DNA from 2 places in the Hymenobacter nivis genome. Region 2 is predicted to be linked to the other one. Evidence: riboswitches for the same ligand, from Rfam matches in the RefSeq annotation. Region 2 holds a riboswitch; the other holds the start of a gene.
The links. A riboswitch is a leader RNA that binds a small molecule or an ion and turns the genes downstream of it on or off. The one in region 2 is predicted to bind thiamine pyrophosphate.
Positions count from the first base shown of each region.

Region 1: another riboswitch for thiamine pyrophosphate. It lies ahead of DDQ68_RS12075 (TonB-dependent receptor); the one in region 2 lies ahead of thiS (sulfur carrier protein ThiS).

Region 1 is NZ_CP029145.1:2,728,240-2,737,000, forward strand. Features, by position in the region: gene DDQ68_RS12055 (acyl-CoA dehydrogenase family protein) at 1-473, opposite strand, end outside; gene DDQ68_RS12060 (ATP-binding cassette domain-containing protein) at 587-1,411, opposite strand; gene modB (molybdate ABC transporter permease subunit) at 1,520-2,227, opposite strand; gene modA (molybdate ABC transporter substrate-binding protein) at 2,247-3,023, opposite strand; gene DDQ68_RS12075 (TonB-dependent receptor) at 3,138-5,594, opposite strand; TPP riboswitch at 5,656-5,759, opposite strand; gene DDQ68_RS12080 (hypothetical protein) at 5,924-6,145, shown strand; gene DDQ68_RS12085 (BamA/TamA family outer membrane protein) at 6,294-7,556, opposite strand; gene DDQ68_RS12090 (aldose 1-epimerase family protein) at 7,649-8,533, opposite strand; gene DDQ68_RS12095 (AAA family ATPase) at 8,578-8,761, opposite strand, start outside.
Region 2 is NZ_CP029145.1:3,661,540-3,670,300, reverse strand. Features, by position in the region: gene moeB (molybdopterin-synthase adenylyltransferase MoeB) at 1-624, opposite strand, end outside; gene thiH (2-iminoacetate synthase ThiH) at 621-1,742, opposite strand; gene DDQ68_RS16260 (thiazole synthase) at 1,756-2,529, opposite strand; gene DDQ68_RS16255 (thiamine phosphate synthase) at 2,526-3,158, opposite strand; gene DDQ68_RS16250 (hydroxymethylpyrimidine/phosphomethylpyrimidine kinase) at 3,163-3,918, opposite strand; gene thiC (phosphomethylpyrimidine synthase ThiC) at 4,055-5,932, opposite strand; gene thiS (sulfur carrier protein ThiS) at 5,966-6,169, opposite strand; TPP riboswitch at 6,250-6,346, opposite strand; gene DDQ68_RS16235 (acetamidase/formamidase family protein) at 6,403-7,431, opposite strand; gene DDQ68_RS16230 (hypothetical protein) at 7,651-8,076, shown strand; partial or broken gene DDQ68_RS16225 (DinB family protein) at 8,267-8,386, shown strand; gene DDQ68_RS16220 (hypothetical protein) at 8,426-8,761, opposite strand, start outside.

The DNA of each region.
Region 1 (8,761 bases), 930 kb from region 2:
GTGAGGCCGAAGCAGCCCAGCCACTCGCCGCTGGCCAGCCTGGGTAGGAACTTCTGGCGCTGCGCCTCCGAGCCGTACTGATAAATGGGGAACATCACGAGCGAGCCCTGCACCGAGGCCGTGGAACGCATCCCGGAGTCGCCGCGCTCAATTTCCTGCATAATCAGGCCATAGCTGATGTAGTCCATGCCGCCACCGCCGTACTCGGTGGGGATGGTGGGCCCGAAGGCCCCCACGTCGCCAAACTTGCGCACGATTTCGGAGGGGAAATGCGCCTGCTGGGCCCACTTCTCGATGTTGGGCGAAATCTCCTTTTTTACGAAGTCGCGGATGCTCTGGCGCACAAGGATATGCTCCTCGGTGAGCAGGCCATCGAGGTCGAAATAATCGGTGAAGCCGTTGGCGTTGGTGCTGCCGCCCTGGGCGGTGTGGGCTTTGGCTTCGGGGGCAAGGACGTCGGCGATGGAGGACATGGGGGGGGAAGTTATGGGGGGGGAGCAAAGGTAACAAGCCAAGCCGCAGGACGTTCAGCAGGCCGCGTGGGCAGCGGCAAATTATTAGCCGGCCGCGCGGCCAGGCGGGGGCTCTATTCCACGCCCACCGTCAGCGCCAGCTCGTCGCCGGGGGCGTAGGTGCGGCCGGGCGGCGCGGGCACATCTGTGAGAGTGGGGCCGCCGGCCAACTGCACCAGCAGCCGGCCACTGGGCAATATTGCCACTACCCGGCCTGCCAGGGGCCCCGGGGGCTCCGGCGCCGGGGGCCCCACGCGGCGCACTTGGCCCAGGTCCAGCTCCACCACGCGGTGGGCGAGGCGGGCAATTTCGGCCGGGTCGTGGCTGATGAGCAGCGTGGTGAGGCCAAAGTGCTGGTGCGCATCGGCCAGCACCTGCTGGAGGCGCAGGCGGGTGGGCAGGTCGAGGGCCGAGAGGGGCTCGTCGAGCAGGAGCAGGCGCGGGCGGCGGGCCAGGGCGCGGGCCAGCGCCACGCGCTGCTGCTGGCCGCCCGACAGGGCCCCGGGGCGGCGCGGGGCCAGCTCGGTTAGCTCCATCAGGGCCAGCAGCTCGGCTACCAGGGGCCCCGCGCCGGGCTGACCGGCGGCGGCAAAGGCCAGGTTTTCGCGCACCGTCATATTCGGAAACAGGGCATAGTCCTGAAACACGAAGCCCAGCGGGCGCCGCTGCGGCGGCAGCCACTGGCGCGCATCCTGGTCGTACCAAACCTGGCCCCCGGCCCGCACGAAGCCGCCGTCGGGCCGGTCGAGGCCGGCGAGCAGACGCAGCAGGGTGGTTTTGCCGGCGCCCGAGGGCCCCGTTACGGCCAGCAGCTCGCCGGGGGCCAGGGCCAGGGCCACGTCGAGGGTGCGGGGGCCGGCGGCGGTGTGCAGGGCTTTGCGGAGGTGGAAGTCAATCACGGACAATTAAGTTGTCAGTCATTAGTTGTTAGTTATTGGATAGCCATAAGTTGCTGACCAACAAATTATAACAGTCAAGTAACGACCCATTTACTTTTGCACGGACAATTACAGCAGGCGGCGGGCGGAGTCTCTTTTTGTTACGTAAAAGAGTAGCACCAAAATAACAAAGGCCACGCCCAACAACGTGAGGGCGTAGGCGTTGGCCTGCGGGTAGTGCAGGCTCTGCTGCTCGTCGTAGATGGCGATGGAGGCCACGCGGGTGCGGCCCGGCAGGTTGCCGCCAATCATCAGCACCACCCCGAACTCGCCCAGGGTGTGGGCAAAGGCCAGCACGGTGCCGCTGAGCAGGGCGGGCTTCATGTTGGGCAGTAGCACCCGCCAGAGCGTGGTGAGGCGCGACTTACCCAGCGTGTGGGATGCCTCGGTGAGGGAGCGCGGCAGGTTTTGGAACCCGGCTTGCAGCGGCTGCACCATAAACGGCAGGCTGTACACCAGCGACCCCACCAGAATGCCGGCAAACGTGAAGTTCAGGCTCAGCCCCAGCGTGTTAATTAAAAACCGCCCCAGCGCTGTGTCGTCGCTGAACGCCAGCAGTAGGTAAAACCCGATTACGGTGGGCGGCAGCACCAGCGGCAGGCCCACCACGGCCTCCAGCAGCGGCTTGAAAAAGCCCCGGCTGTGCACCAGGGCGTAGGCCAGCGGGATGCCCAGCAGCAGCAGCAGCCCCGCCGTGCAGGTGGCCAGGGCCAGCGTCAGGCGCAGGGTTTCCCAATAATCGGGGGTTAGCTCAAACGCCAAACGGATGGGTAGCAAATAACGGTGAATGAATGCTTTAGCGACCGCCGGCCAGGCTGAAGCCGTACTTGCGCAGCGCTTGCCGGGCCACCGGGCCGGCTACAAACGCCACGAAAGCCGCGGCCGCGGCGTTGCCCTGGGCCCGCTTCAGCAGCACGTAGCTCTGCTGCAAGGGCGTGTGGGCGGCGGCCGGAATCAGGTAGAATTTGCCCAGGCGGCGCAGCTCGGGGCTGAGGGCCAGCGAGTAGGCCAGCAGGCCGGCGTCGGCCGCGCCGGTGCTGGCGTACTGGGCGGCCTGGCCGATGTTTTCGCCCAGCACCAGCCGGGGCTGCACCCGGTCGTAGAGCTGGTAGTGGCGCAGCACTTCCTCGGCCCGGCGGCCGTAGGGGGCGTGGGCGGGGTTGGCAATGGCCACGCGCTGCATCCGGGGGTCGAGCAGCGTGTTGATTCCCTTTAGCTTAGGGTCGACTTTCTTACTCCACAGCACCAGGCGGCCCTGGGCGTAGGGCACCGGAGCCCCGGCCGTGAGGCCCGCCTGCTGCAAGCGCCGCGGGTAGTCGCTGTCGGCCGAAAAGAAAATGTCGAATGGGGCCCCGTGGCTCAGTTGCTCATAAAACCGGCCCGACGAGCCATACACCACGCTGGCCTGGGCTGCGGGATGCCGCCGGTTAAAAATCGTCACCAGCGAGTCGAGCACGTACTTTAAATCGGCGGCGGCGGCAATGGTGAGCGCCGGCCCCCCCGGGGCGGGGGCGGCCCCCCCGGCCCCCCCGGCGGCCAGCAGCAGGCAGAATAGGAATATTAAGCGGCGCATGGCAATTACGGTAAGGGCCACCCGATAACTACCGGGTGGCCCTATGGTTATATTCGCAAAGATACTGCGCTGCGCCGGGGCCCCGGGGGCCCTAACTCAGCGCCTGGCGCTGCGCTACCAGCGCAGGTTCACCGAGGCCAGGAAGTTGGTGAAGGCCTGCGGGTAGTAATAGCTGTAGTGCTGCGGCTGGCCGCCGCTGATGTAGCCGTAGGTGTAGCCGTTGTTCACGTACTTGGCCCCCAGCACGTTGTTGAGCAGGCCGGCCAGCTCAATCTCGCGGAAGCCCAGCTTGCCGGGGTGCCAGAGGTAGCGCACGCGCAGGTCCTGCACGTAGTAGGGCGCGATGCTGCGGCTGTCGGTGCTGGTGTTATCCAGGTACTGGCGGCCGGCGTAGCGGGCCAGCGTGGCCAGGCGCAGGCCGGGCAGCGCCTCGTACTCCAGGGTGTAGGCGAAGGTGACGCTGGGCGAGAACGAGATGTTGGTCTGCCGGAAAGCCGTGCCCCGCTCGCCACCGTTGTCATAGTCGGCCAGGTAGTCGGTGTAGTTGTTGATTTTGTTGCGGCTGAACGTGGCCGTGGGGCTGAAGGTGAGGCCCCGGGCCAGCACCGCGGCGGCTTGCAGCTCCAGGCCGGTGCGGTACGAGTCGCGCACGTTGGCGTGAATAGGGTTGCCCACGTCGTCGAGGTGGCCGCTGAGCACCAGCTGGTTGCGGTACAGCATCAGGTAGTAGTTGGCCGACCATTGGATGGGGCCCGTGGTGCGGCGCAGGCCCAGCTCGAAGTTGTTGAGCATTTCGGAGGTGGGGCGGCGGTCGGCGGGCGTGTCGGTGTAGTCGGTGCGGGTGGGTTCGCGCTGGGCCAGGGCGTAGGAGGCGTAGGCCGCCAGCCCGTCCTTCACCTGGAAGGTGAGGCCGGCCTTGGGGTTCAGGAAATTGAACTTGATGGTTTGCTGGCTCTTGCCGCCGTTGGGGCTGCCGTCGGGCGCAAACAGCTCGTAGTTCACGTACCGAAATTGCAGGTCGCCGAAGGCTGAAAGCCGCTCGCCCAGCGCCACCGTGGCGCGGGCGTAGCTGTTCACGTCAAGCTTGTGGGCGTTGGGCTCCTCGGCGTAGCGGTAGCCAGTTTCGGGAATGTTATTACCCCGCTGGGCCCAAGTCAGCTCGTCGAAATGCTGGCCGCGGTAGTTCACCAGGGCCCCGCCCAGGGTGAAGGATTGCAGGCGCGAATCAGTGCCCTTGGGCTGCAGCTGCAAGGCGTAGGTGGCGCCGTAAAGGTCGGTTTTCAGCCAGCGCCGGCGGATGACGTCGGTGGTCGTCAGCGTGTCGAGGCCGCCACCGGTGCGCGGCTGGTACACGGGGCCCCCAATGCCGTACTTGGCAAAGCTCTGGTTGGCCTTATACTCCTCGTAATAGCCGCCGCCCCGCGTCCAGAAGGGCGTCACGCTCAGGTTGAGATTAGGGGTTAATTGCCTTGAAATCAGAAATTGGTAGTAGTCCTGCTGGTAGTTGTCGGTTTGGTTTTTGTAGGCCGGCAGGTGCTGGCCGGCGTCGGTACCGGCCTCGTTGTAGCGGCGGTTTTTGGTGAGCAGCGAGTCGGCCAGGCCGTACCAGCTTTGGTAGGTGGTTTCGTAACCGGTGATGATGAGGGCCCGGAGCAGGGTTTTCTCGTCGGAATAAGTGCCGGCCAGGTACAGCGACTTCAGCCGCGACGCGCCCCGGTCGATGTAGCCCTCGCTCTGCACCCGCGAGGCGCGGGCGTCCACCGTGAAGTGGTTGTTGATGAGGCCCGTGCCGGCGGCCACGGTGCTTTTCCAGGTGCCAAACGAGCCGGCCGAGTTGTTGATTTCGGCGTAGGCTTTCGGCCGCAGGCCCAGGGTTTCCACGTTCAGGCTGGCCCCGAAAGCCCCCGCGCCGTTGGTGCTGGGCCCCGCCCCGCGCTGCACCTGGATGCTCTGCACGGACGACGCCAGATCGGGCAAATCGACGAAAAACACGCCGTGGCTTTCAGCTTCGTTCACCGGCACCCCGTTGAGGGTCACGTTGATGCGCGTACCGTCCGTGCCGCGGATGCGGATGCCGGTATAGCCCACGCCGGTGCCTGCGTCCGAGGTAGTGACGACGCTCGGCGTCTGATCGAGCAGGTAGGGCAGGTCCTGGCCGAAATTGCGGGCCTGGAGCTGCTCGCGGCTCACGTTTTGGTAGGCGGTGCCGGTGCGCTCGTTGGCGCGGGTAGCCGTGACGACGGCCTCGGGCGTGAGGTTGCGGGCCGTTTGCAGAGCCAGCGCGGGCAGCTGCTGGGGGCCCGGCTGGCCTTGCAGCGGCAGGGCCACGGCCTCGAAGCCCACGTAACTGGCCCGCAGCGTGTGGGGCCCCGCGGGCACGGCCGGCAGCACGAAGCGGCCGGCGGCATCGGTGGTGGCGCCCAGGCCGGGCACATCGGGCAGGGTAATGGTGGCGCCGGGTAGGGCCGCGCCCCGGCCGTCGGTGAGGGTGCCGGACACGGGGCCCTGCGCCCACGCTGGCGCGGCGGCCAGCGCCAGCAGCACGGCTCCCGCAAAGGGTTGAATTTTCAAAAAAGAAGTAAAAAAAGTAGAACGCGCCCGGGCCCCAGGGGTCGGAGCCGAAGCGGAAACGTCCGCGGATTGTTTATTTCCCTTCGCCGGCATTACCCGGTTCAGGTTCGATGGGTATCATCTCAGCCAGCGTCGTGCACAACGCCAGCACCCCTAAACAGGCCACAAAGGTAGGGCAGGCCGGAACCATTCGGGGGGCCCGCGGCTTTTTTCTACCGCGGCGGCTAGCTTTCCGGTGGAAATCAATTAATTTAGAGCGGCGGTCCGCTGAAACACCGGGGCGGTTTTAGCCGTTGTTAGTCCGGCCGTACCTTCTCTGCTTGCCTACTATGTACCAGCTTCTCTACGCCGTTGTGCTTTGTGCCGTGCTGCTGTTCGTACTCGTGGTACCGCGCCGCCGCGTGGGCCCTCCACCGCCGCCGCCCGATGGCGACGACGACGGCGGCGAGCCGCGCGACCCCGGCCTGCCCGATCTCGACCTGCCCCCCGGCATTTCGCGCCCCATCAACGACTGGGAGCCCGACTACAACCGCCCGCGCGTAGGCGCCTAATTTTTTTAAGAGTCAGACTTGTGCCTGAGTTTGAGTTAAAAATAGGAATATCACGCAGTTTTTTATTCGGCAGCCAATCTAATGTGAGGAGATGTGTAAAATGGGCAGTCCATCCCCCCACATTTTCACATCTCCCCGCATTTAAAAATCAAAACACCTCGCCCACGTTGAACGAGAGGCTGCTGGAGCCCTGGATACCGCGGGCGTAGTCGATGGCTAAGTTGGTGTGTGACACCTTGTTGAGATTGAGGCGCAGGCCAACGCCCACGGCCGGGGCCACCTTATCATAGCGCTTGGAAATGGGCTCGTCGGGCCGCTGCGCGTCTTCCGACACGGCTTGAGCGTTGGCGAATACCACGCCGCCCAGCAGGTGGTTGCGGGTGAGGCCGAAGCGGTACTCGCTTTCGAAGTAGAGCAGATTTTTGCCCCGAAACCGTCCCTGGATGTAGCCCCGGCCGAGGTTGCTCGACATGTCCCAGCCGGTGCTGGGCAGGTCCAGAAACGGAGGATTACCCCTCAGGGTCAGGGCGTTGTACGACCAGAAGGCCAGTACGTTGGCCGAGCGGCGGCTGGGGTGCAGGTAGGCGCGGCCTTCGAGCAGTAGGGTTTCGTAGTTAGTGGTACTGCCCAGGGCCTGCCGGTTGGGCCGGAACACGGCGCTGAGGTAAGCCCCGCCGGCCGGATTGATGGCGTTGGCGCGGCTGTCATAGAGGAAGTTGAGCGTGGGGCCCACCGAGAGGGAACGGCCGCGCACGCCGTCGCGGTAGTGCGAGATGGTGCTAACCTGGCGGGCGCCGTTGCGGCTCACAATATTCCAGTGGTCGTCGAGCTGCACTCCCAACCCGGCGTAGAAGCTGGGGCCCAGGCGGCGCAGCGCGCTCTGGTAGGCGCGCAGGTAGTTATAGTCCATCGTTGTCACCTGCTCGGTGGTGCTGGTGTGCATGCCCAGGCCGTAGGTGCTTTGTGGGTAGCGCATGACGCGGTAGTCACTGACAAAATTCCAACGGTTGTCGGCCACCCACACCGATGCCGCAACCGTGGCAATGGCCTGCGCCCGCGCCGTGTAGATAAGGGCCCCCAGCACCGTCGACATGTTGGCCCCCGGCCGGCGAAACGCCACGCTGGCCGCCACTTCGGCCAGCGCGCCGGTTTGCTGCGAGTAGCCCACGGCCGGCAGCAGCGCCAAAAACTTGTGGCCCCGCACCAGGGCCAGCGAGTCGTGCGGGGCCAGCCGCAGCCGGGGCGCCGCTACATTCAGGGCATCCACTACATCGGCCGCCAGGAGCGCGGCGCGGCGCGGGGGCCCGGGGCGCAGGCTATCGGCCGGCACTTGATGCGGCGCCTGGGCCGGGGCCCCGGCCGCACGCAGCGCCCCGGCCAGCAACAAGCAAAACCACGCACGGAACGGCATTGGGGAAGTAAAAAGGGGGCGAATAGTAGTTTCTCCTCAGACCGTAGCGGGAGCCCCGGGCTTAACGCCGATCCCCACACAATTCCGGCGGCTCAGCCAATTTCTATTTCGTAGGTGGCCGCAAACGCCTGGCCGGGGCCCAGCGTGAGGATGCCTTCCTTATCGCGCAGCTCCTGCGGGGGCCCCGTGGGGCTGGCCACGCCGTGCCAGGGCTCGATGCACACGAACGCCGCCCCGGGGCCCTTGGTCCACAGGCCGAGGTAGGGGAAGCCGTCGAAGCGCAGGCGTACGAAGTGCGGCGAGCCGTGGGCCCGCAGCGCCACGCGCGTGAAATCGTAGTGGGCAAATACCAGCGCGTCGTCGGCAAATAGCTCGTAGGTGAGCGGCAGGATGGCTTGCTGGTGCAGCACAGGGGCAGTTTCGCCGCTGCGCAGGCCGCCGCGCAGCAGCTGCGTGCTGAGCGTTACGGGGTGGTCAAACTCAAAATAATAATCCTCGAACCGCTCGCCCGGCAGCAGCGGGCAGCCAAACGCCGGGTGGGCCCCGATGCTGAACAACAGGTCGTCGGCGGGGGTCCCGGCGGGGTTGCGCACGTCCCAGCGCACGGCCAGAGCGGTGCCGCGCAGGGCATAAGTAATGGTCAGCTCGAAGACAAACGGGTAGTTGGCACGGGTTTCAGCCGAGTCCGTGAGGCGGAAGGCTAGCTCGTCGGCGGTGTGGCGCAGCACGGCAAATTCCTGGTCGCGGGCGAAGCCGTGCTGGCCCAGGCGGTAGGCCTGGCCCTGATGCAGGTAGGTATCGTCGGGCAGGCGCCCCACGATGGGGAACAGTACCGGCGCGTGGCGGCCCCACACGGCGGGGTCGGCGGGCCACACATATTCCAGGCCGGTGGCGGCGGCAACGAAGCCGGTCAGCTCGGCCCCGTGGGCGGCGAAGGTGGCCCGGCACTGGGCATTGTCAAGAACAAGGGCGGGCATGGCGCGGGCAGTAGCGGAGGCACAGGGTTATACAGGCCCCTAAGCTACGGCTGGGCGCGCAGCAGCCCATCTACCAGCTGCTGGGCCGCGGCCAGGCGCTGCGCCGGGGGCCCCCAGATTTCGGCAAACGGGTCGGGGCCCGCGCGCAGCGCAGCGCGGTAGCGGTCGTAAAAGTGCTGGCGCAACTGCGGGTGTTCGCGCAGCGGATCGGGCTCCCAGGGCACGTCC
Region 2 (8,761 bases):
ACCCACCAGGCCGGGCAGCACGCCCAACACCCCAATTTCGGCGCAGCTGGGGGCCTCGCCGGGGGCCGGCGGCTCGGGGTAGAGGCAGCGGTAGGTGGGCCCGTGCTGGTAGTTGAACACCGACACCTGGCCGTCGAATTTGAAGATGGCCCCGTACACCAGCGGCTTACCCAGTACCACGCAGGCGTCGTTCACGAGGTAGCGGGTGGCGAAATTATCCGAGCAATCCACCACTAGGTCGTAGCCGGCTAGCAAGCCCAGGGCATTGGCTGTCGTGAGGGCAAACTGGTGCGGCACCAATTCAATGAACGGGTTTTGGGCCCCCAGGCGGGCAGCGGCGGCCAGGGCCTTGGGCTGGCCCACATCGGCGGTGGTGTACAGCACCTGGCGCTGGAGGTTGCTTTCGTCCACGGTGTCGAAATCGAGCAGGCCCAGGGTGCCCACGCCGGCGGCGGCCAGGTATTGCAGCACCGGGCAGCCCAGCCCTCCGCAACCCACCACCAACACCTTGGCGGCCTTCAGCTTGAGCTGGCCCGGGGCCCCAATTTCGGGCAGCAGCAGGTGGCGGCTGTAGCGGTGGGTTTCGGCGGCGGACAGGGTTTCGGAGGGTACGGCGGGGGTCATCGGGCGAGGGCAGTGAGGGTGGCATCCCAGTCTTTCCAGATGGGTTCGAGGCCCTGGCGGCGTAGCATGGCCGCGATGGTGGCCGGGCTACGCTCGTCGGAAATCTCGAACTGCTCCAGCGACTCCGGGGCCACGGCATAGCCGCCGGGGTTGGTTTTGGAGCCGGCGCTGAGGCTGGTGATGCCCAACTGCACAACATGGTCGCGGAAGGTTGGGTTTTCGCGCGTCGAGAGCGACAGCTCTACTTCGTCGCTCAGCAGCCGGTAGGCGCAGATGAGCTGCACCAGCTCCCGGTCGCTCATTTCCACCTTCGGCGGCAGGGTTCCTACGGCCGGCCGCAGCCGCGGAAACGACAGGCTGTACTTAGTCTGCCAGTACGTACGCTCCAGGTAATCAAGGTGCAGCGCGGTGTAGAAGCAGTCGGTGCGCCAGTCTTCCAGCCCAATCAATACGCCCAAGCCCATCTTATGAATGCCGGCCCGCCCCAGCCGGTCGGGCGTATCGAGGCGGTAGTAGAAATTAGACTTTTTGCCCTTCAGGTGGTGTTTTTTGTAGTCCTCCTGGTGGTAAGTCTCTTGGTATACCAGCACCGTATTCAGCCCCTCGGGAATGAGGCGTTCGTAGTCTTCCTGGTCCAGCGGCTGCACTTCCATCGACAAATGGGCGAAGTGCGGGCGCAGCGTGCGCAGGGCCTTTTCGAGGTACTCGACGCCCACGGTTTGGTTAGCCTCGCCGGTCACCAGCAGTACGTGCTCGTAGCCCCAGCCCTTCAATACGGCGGCCTCGGCCAGCATTTCCACGCTACTGAGGGTGCGCCGGGCTATTTTATTGTCCAGGCTAAAACCGCAGTACGTGCAGATGTTCTGACATTCGTTGCTCAGATACAGCGGCACGTACATCTGCATGGTGTAGCCGAACCGCTGGCGCGTGCGCCCCTGGCTGAGCTGCGCCATCTGCTCCAGATAAGGCGCCGCCGCGGGCGAAATCAGGGCCTTGAAATCGTCCAGCGTGCGGCGCGGCGCGGCCAGGGCCCGTTCTACATCGGCCGCCGTTTTGGCGTAAATGCTAGCCTTAACGTCATCCCATGCGTGGGCCTCAAAAACGGGGCGGAAGCTCATAATTACGGGGGATTTAATCCAGAAATGCTGTGAGCGGCGAGCTGGCCACGGCCGCCGCCGCCGGTGCGGCCAGCCGGGCCTCGTAGGCCAAGCGCCCAGCCTCTACCGCCAGCCTGAAGGCAACGGCCATGGCTACGGGCTGGCCAGCCACGGCAATGGCGGTGTTCACGAGTACCGCGGCGGCGCCCATTTCCAGGGCGGCGGCGGCGTGCGAGGGGGCCCCGAGGCCGGCGTCAATCACCACCGGCACCCGGCTCTGGCCGATGATGATTTCCAGAAACTCCTTGGTCAGCAAGCCTTTGTTGGAGCCGATGGGGGCCCCGAGCGGCATCACGGCGGCTACGCCCACTTCCTCCAGGCGCTTGCACAGCACCGGGTCGGCGTGGATGTAGGGCAGCACCACAAAGCCCAGCTTCACCAGTTCCTCGGCGGCGCGCAGGGTTTCAATGGGGTCGGGCAGCAGGTACTTGGGGTCGGGGTGAATTTCGAGCTTCAGCCAGTTGGTTTCCAGGGCCTCGCGGGCCAGCTGGGCAGCAAAAACGGCTTCCCTGGCCGTGCGCACGCCCGAGGTGTTGGGTAGCAAACTGAACTGCGAGTGGCCCAGGTGGCGCAGGATGTCATCATCGGCGTCGGCCACGTTCACGCGCTTCAGGGCCACCGTCACCAGCTCCGATCCGGAGGCCAGCAAGGCTTCTGCCATCAGCGCCGACGAGCTAAACTTGCCGGTGCCCGTAAGCAGCCGCGACGTGAACGTGCGCCCGGCAATTACCAGGGGTTGGGTTTTCATAACGCAAATGCTTTCAATGGTTTATCCAAAACTTCCAGAAACTGGGCCGCCGCCGCCATTGGGCTGGGGGCCCCACCGATGGCCCCTGCCACGGCCACGCCGTGCAGCCCGGCGGCTCGCAGCGCGGGCACGTCGGCCAGCACCACGCCCCCAATGCCCACGATGGGCAGCGCCAGCCCCGCCGCCCGGCACTGGGCCAAAATCTCGGCGTAGCCCGCTAAGCCCAGCAGCGGGCTCAGCTTTTCCTTGGTGGCGGTGAAGCGGAACGGCCCCAGCCCCACGTAGTCCACGCCCGCCGCGGCCAGCCGCTCGACGTCGGCAAAGGTGTTGGCCGTGCCGCCGATGAGGAAGCGGGGCCCCAGCAGGGCGCGGGCCTCCCCCGGGCTCATGTCCTGCCGGCCCAGGTGCACGCCGTCGGCTCCGATTTCCAGCGCCAGCGCCGGGTTGTCGTTGACGATGAGCGTAGCCCCGTGGCGGCGGCACACGACCTGGGTTTCCAGGGCGCGCTGTTGCCACTCGAAATAAGGCAGGTTTTTCGCCCGGAACTGCACCCAGCGCACCCCGCCCTGGCAAGCCAGCTCAGCGGCTTCCGCGTGGGTGACCAAGTAGTGCAACTTACTAATTTGCATTATTTTAAATTCTATAATGATACCCCAGCAGCGTGTCGTTACTAGCCAAAAAGGCGGTCGTGTAGGCCTTGCCCGCCCGGCACGCTTCTACCAGGCTCTGCCCCTGGGCCAGCCGGGCCAGCACGGCCGCCGACAGCACACAGCCGCTGCCGTGCTTGGCCCCGTGCGGCAGGCGCGGGGCCCCAAACGCGTGCCGTTGGCCAGCGGCCAGCAGCACATCGGTGGCCAGGGCCCCGGCGGCGTGCCCGCCCTTCAGCAGCACCGGGCACCAGGCGGCCAGCGTTTCGGCGGCCGCTTCGGCCGTGGCTGCGGGGCAGAGGCGCAGGGCTTCGGGCTGGTTGGGCGTAATGAGGGCAAGCTCCTGGCAGATGGCTTGCAGCAGCTGCGGATCGGGTTGATTATGAAACTCATAGCCCGCCGTGGCTTTCAGCACTGGGTCCCAAACGACCTGGATTTGTGGGTTTTGCGCCTTTAGCCACTGCAACAATTCCAACAGTAGCGGCAGGCTTTCAACGAGGCCAACCTTTACGAAGCCGACCTCGAACCGCCCCAGCAGCGGCCGGATCTGGTCCTGGATATCAGCCAGCGGCACCCAGCTCACCCGCTCAAACGCCACGTCGGTTTGCACCGTGAGGGCGGTGCAAGCGGCCAGCCCGTACACCCCGCTGGCTTCCAGCGTTTTCACGTCGGCCAACGCGCCGGCCCCGGCGCTAGGGTCGAAGCCGGCAATGGTGAGGGCGTAGGGACGGGGAGTAGGCATGGGATTTTGTGGTCGTTCTGCTATTCACCCCACCCCCGGCCCTTCCCCGATGGGGAGGAGAGCCGAGGGCAAGTGGTCGTCAGGCCTCCCTCTCCCCATCGGGGAAGGGCCGGGGGTGGGGTTCGGCGTTAGGGTTTTACAGATAAAGCTCGCTGCCCTTCGCCACGAATTCCCGCGACTTTTCTACCATGCCCCGAGCCAGCACCTCGTTGGCCGTGAGGTCCTGCTTTGCGGCGTAGTCGCGCACCTCCTGCGTTATTTTCATGGAGCAGAAGTGGGGGCCGCACATCGAGCAGAAATGCGCGACTTTGGCCCCTTCGGCGGGCAGGGTTTCGTCGTGGTAGTCGCGGGCGGTATCGGGGTCGAGCGAGAGGTTGAACTGGTCTTCCCACCGAAACTCGAAGCGGGCCTTGCTCAGGGCGTTGTCGCGGTACTGGGCCCCCGGGTGGCCCTTGGCGAGGTCGGCGGCGTGGGCGGCTATCTTATAGGCGATTACGCCGTCCTTCACGTCCTGCTTGTTGGGCAGGCCGAGGTGCTCCTTGGGCGTCACGTAGCAGAGCATGGCCGTGCCAAACCACCCAATCATGGCCGCGCCGATGGCCGACGTGATGTGGTCGTAGCCCGGGGCAATATCCGTCGTTAGGGGCCCCAGCGTGTAGAAGGGCGCCTCGTGGCATTCCTTCAACTGCTTGTCCATGTTCTCCTTGATGAGGTGCATGGGCACGTGGCCGGGGCCCTCAATCATCACCTGCACGTCGTGCGCCCAGGCAATTTTGGTGAGTTCGCCCAGCGTTTCCAGCTCGGCGAACTGAGCCTCGTCGTTGGCATCGGCGATGGAGCCGGGGCGCAGGCCGTCGCCCAGCGAAAAGGCCACGTCGTAGGCCTTCATAATCTCGCAAATTTCTTCGAAGTGCGTGTAGAGGAAGCTCTCCTGGTGGTGCGCCAGGCACCATTTGGCCATAATGGCGCCACCGCGCGACACGATGCCGGTCACGCGCTTGGCGGTCATCGGCACGTAGCGCAGCAGCACACCGGCGTGGATGGTGAAGTAGTCCACGCCCTGCTCGGCCTGCTCGATAAGCGTGTCGCGGAACAGCTCCCAAGTGAGGTCTTCGGCCTTGCCGTTCACCTTTTCCAGGGCTTGGTAGAGGGGCACCGTGCCCACCGGCACCGGGCAGTTGCGGATAATCCACTCGCGGGTTTCGTGGATGTTCTTACCCGTGCTCAGGTCCATCAGCGTATCGCCGCCCCAACGGCAGCTCCACACGGCCTTATCTACCTCTTCCTCAATGGATGACGTGATAGCTGAGTTACCAATATTGGTGTTAATTTTCACCAGGAAATTGCGCCCGATAATCATCGGCTCGCTCTCCGGGTGGTTGATGTTGGCGGGAATAACGGCCCGCCCGGCGGCCACCTCCTGGCGCACAAACTCGGGCGTGATGGGGCCCTGCGGCGTACGCGCCCCGAAGCTGTGGCCACGGTGCTGGGCGCGCAGCGGGTCGTCGGCCGGCAGCTCGTCGAAGCGCTGGTTTTCGCGAATGGCGATGTACTCCATCTCGGGCGTGATGAGGCCCTGCTTGGCGTAGTGCATTTGGCTCACATTGGCCCCCGCTTTGGCGCGCAGCGGGGCCGCAATGTGCTCGAAGCGCAAGTGGTCCAGGCCATTATCGGCGGCGCGCTGCTGGCCGTAATCGGAGGTGGTGCCGGGCAGCTGCTCCACATCGCCGCGCTCCCGGATCCATTCCTCGCGCAGGCGGGGCAGGCCTTTTTTCAGGTCAATTTCAATATCCGGGTCCGTGTAGGGTCCGCTGGTGTCGTACACCGTCACGGGCGGGTTCGACTCCGACGGGAAGCCAAAATCGAACTTGCGCTCGGTATCGGCCAGCGCAATTTCGCGCATCGCCACGCGCATTTGCGGGTGCAGCGTGCCGGGCACGTACACTTTGCGCGAGCCGGTGAGGGGCTGGCGCGCCACCAGCATGTGCTGGGGAGCTTGGTCTTTTTTCTTCATCGGAAAATGGGGAGAGAAGGAGCCGGCATCCGCCTAGCCCCCTTGGGTAGCGCGGATAATAGTGAGGCGGTCGTGGGGCTGCACGGCGCAGGTGGCCCACTCGGCGCGGGGCACCACGGCGTCGTTCAGGGCCACGGCGAGGCCGTGCGGCTGGGCCAGCCCCAGCCCGGCAAGCAGCTCCTGGAGCAGCTGCTGCTCAGCGGCTTCGTGGGGTAAATTATTTACGTAGCAAACCATGCAACTAGTTGATTAGTTGGGATAATACGAACCGTAAACAATAGTGGGCGCCGGCCACGGCACGCCCGTCGGGCGGCCGCGTGCGGACCAGTACTTTTCCCTTCGGCGGCATTATCCGCATCAGGTTCCAAGGGTATTGTCTCAGCCCCGCATGGCGGGGCACCCCTAAAGTTTACGCCTCAAACATACGCCCCCGGCGGCAAATAGCCACCGAAGCGCCGGGCCCGGGGCCCCTATTTCTTCCCAAAAATGCTTTTGGGAAGGATGATGTGGGCCCCGCGGGTGCCGTCCACCACCTGCGTCACGTCAAGGTCGCCGGCCACGCTCACCAGCATGTAGGCGTCGTCGCGGCTCAGGCCGCGGGTAGCCACCAGGAAATCAATCATCTCGCGCACCGCGTCTTTGGCGGCCAGGGTCAGGTCTTCGTTCAGGCCCATGCTGATGTAGGCGGTGGGCGTTTCGGCGCGGGGCAGCTTGAGGTGCAGGTCTTTGCGCACGATGAACTGGAGGTCGCCGACGAGCGACGTTTCCAGGGCTGTGATGTCCACCTCACCGTTGCCCTGCCCGGCGTGGCCGTCGCCCACAAAAAACAGGGCCCCGGGCACGTGCACTGGCAGGTACAGCGTGGTGCCCGCTACCAGCTCCTTGTTGTCGAGGTTACCGCCGTGGATGCCGGGCGGTGCGCTGTTGATGCGGCCGGCGGCCACCGGCGGGGCCACCCCCATGCTCCCGAAAAACGGCCGCAGCGGCACGTCAATACCGGGTGCAAAGTGCGCCACACCCTGCTTTTCGTCGAGCGGGATAATCTTCATCTTCGCGTACGGGAAATCCTCCGGGATGAAGCCGCTCTTGGCCCCGAACGCGTTGTAGGCGTACGGAATGGCCAGCTTGATGCGCTGGATGCGCACCTCCAGCACGTCGCCCGGCTCGGCCCCTTCCACAAAAATGGGGCCCGTGAGAATGTGCCCCCCGGGCCCTTTGTTAGTCACCTGCGTGGTGATGTCGCGCAGCGACTGCTCGACCTGCGCCGGGGGCACGCCCGCCCCTTCCAGCCGCGCCGGGGTGGAGGTAATGAGCGTGTGTACCCGCACGCTCTCGCCCGACTTGATGCGCAGCACTGGCGGCGCGGCGGCGTCGTAGTAGCCCCAGGCAGCGGTGGCCGGCGTGATTTGCAGCTCGTGCTGCGGCTGGCGCTGGGCCTGCGCCGCTGGGGGCCCCAGCAAGCCGGCGGTCAGCAATAATCCGAGGGAAAATGTTTTCATGCCTGAAAAGTACGCGACGGCGGCGTTCCGCTAGGCTGTGCGCTTGGTTGGGGTGCTATTCAGCGGTGTTTTGCAGCGGCATTACCTTTGGTGCTTTACATACTTTGGTGCGTTACATACTAGTGTTGATGCGGCAAATTTAGCTACACTAATGCGTGCGGCGAGGTCATATTTTGCGGCACGGATTACTTAGCTCTGCGCGAGCGGCCGACGCAGTTTTTGGCCTTGACCAGTCTGCTGCCCACCGAATTTGACGCGTTGCGCACCGATTTTGCGCCCCGCTGGGAACGCTACCACCGCTACCACACCCTCGATGGCGAACGGCGGCGCATCCCGGCGCACGGGGAGCGTGCCAACGCCACCTTGCCCGGCACCGACACGAAGCTTTTCTTTTTGCTCACCTACCCCAAAACCAATTCCTTGCAGCAGCCCCAGGCCGCCAGCTTCGGCCTCTCGCCGACCCGCGTCAGCCGCCTGGCGGGTCCGTTGCTCGGCGTACTCAACCAGGCACTGGCCGCCCGGCACCTGTTGCCTGTGCGCGACGGGGCCCCGCTGGCCCAGCGCCTGGCCGCGTACCCCGACCAGGTTTTCACCTGCGACGGGGTGGCGCGCGGTATTCCCCGCAACGCGGATCGGGCCGGCTAGGAAGCGGGATACAGTACCAAAAAAAGCCCATGCCCTGAACAACACCTTGTGCGACGACACGCAGTACCTGCACTACCTCTCGCCCACCGAATCCGGGCGGACGCACAACAAAAAATAGCCGCCGAGCACCCCTTGCACTTGCCGGTAGGCAGTGTGCTGCGGCAGGATTTGGGCCTGCTGGGCCACGCCCCGGCCGGTGGGCCGCGCCGCCCTGCCGTCCACCGTCATCGGCCTGCTGGTGCACGCCGCCGAGCACACCCAGCGCCACGTGAGCCAGTTGCTCGTCACGGCCCGCATTTTGGCCGGCTAAAGCAGTTTTCGAGTCGGAACACCCAGTGCTGTAGGGGCCCTACTCGGCCACTGGGTGGCCCTGGCCGTCGAAGCGTAGCTTGTAGGTTTGACCGCCGTTTTCAAATTCCGTCACATAATGGCCCGCCTGCTTTTTATCTTCGTAGATGGAATGCAGCTTGGCGGTGGGGTAGGTTTGCTTGATATAGTCCCGAACGGCCGCTTCGGCAGCGGTTCGGGCCGGCCAGGCCGGGATTAGCGCGATGTTATGCTTCTTGCTGAAGGCCAGCACCTCTAATGACCTTTCGTTGGCTTTAGTGGTAATAATGACAACTTTATTAGCCAAAGTATTGCCAGTCAGTGCCTGTGCTTCCTTGCCATTTAGCACGTTGATATA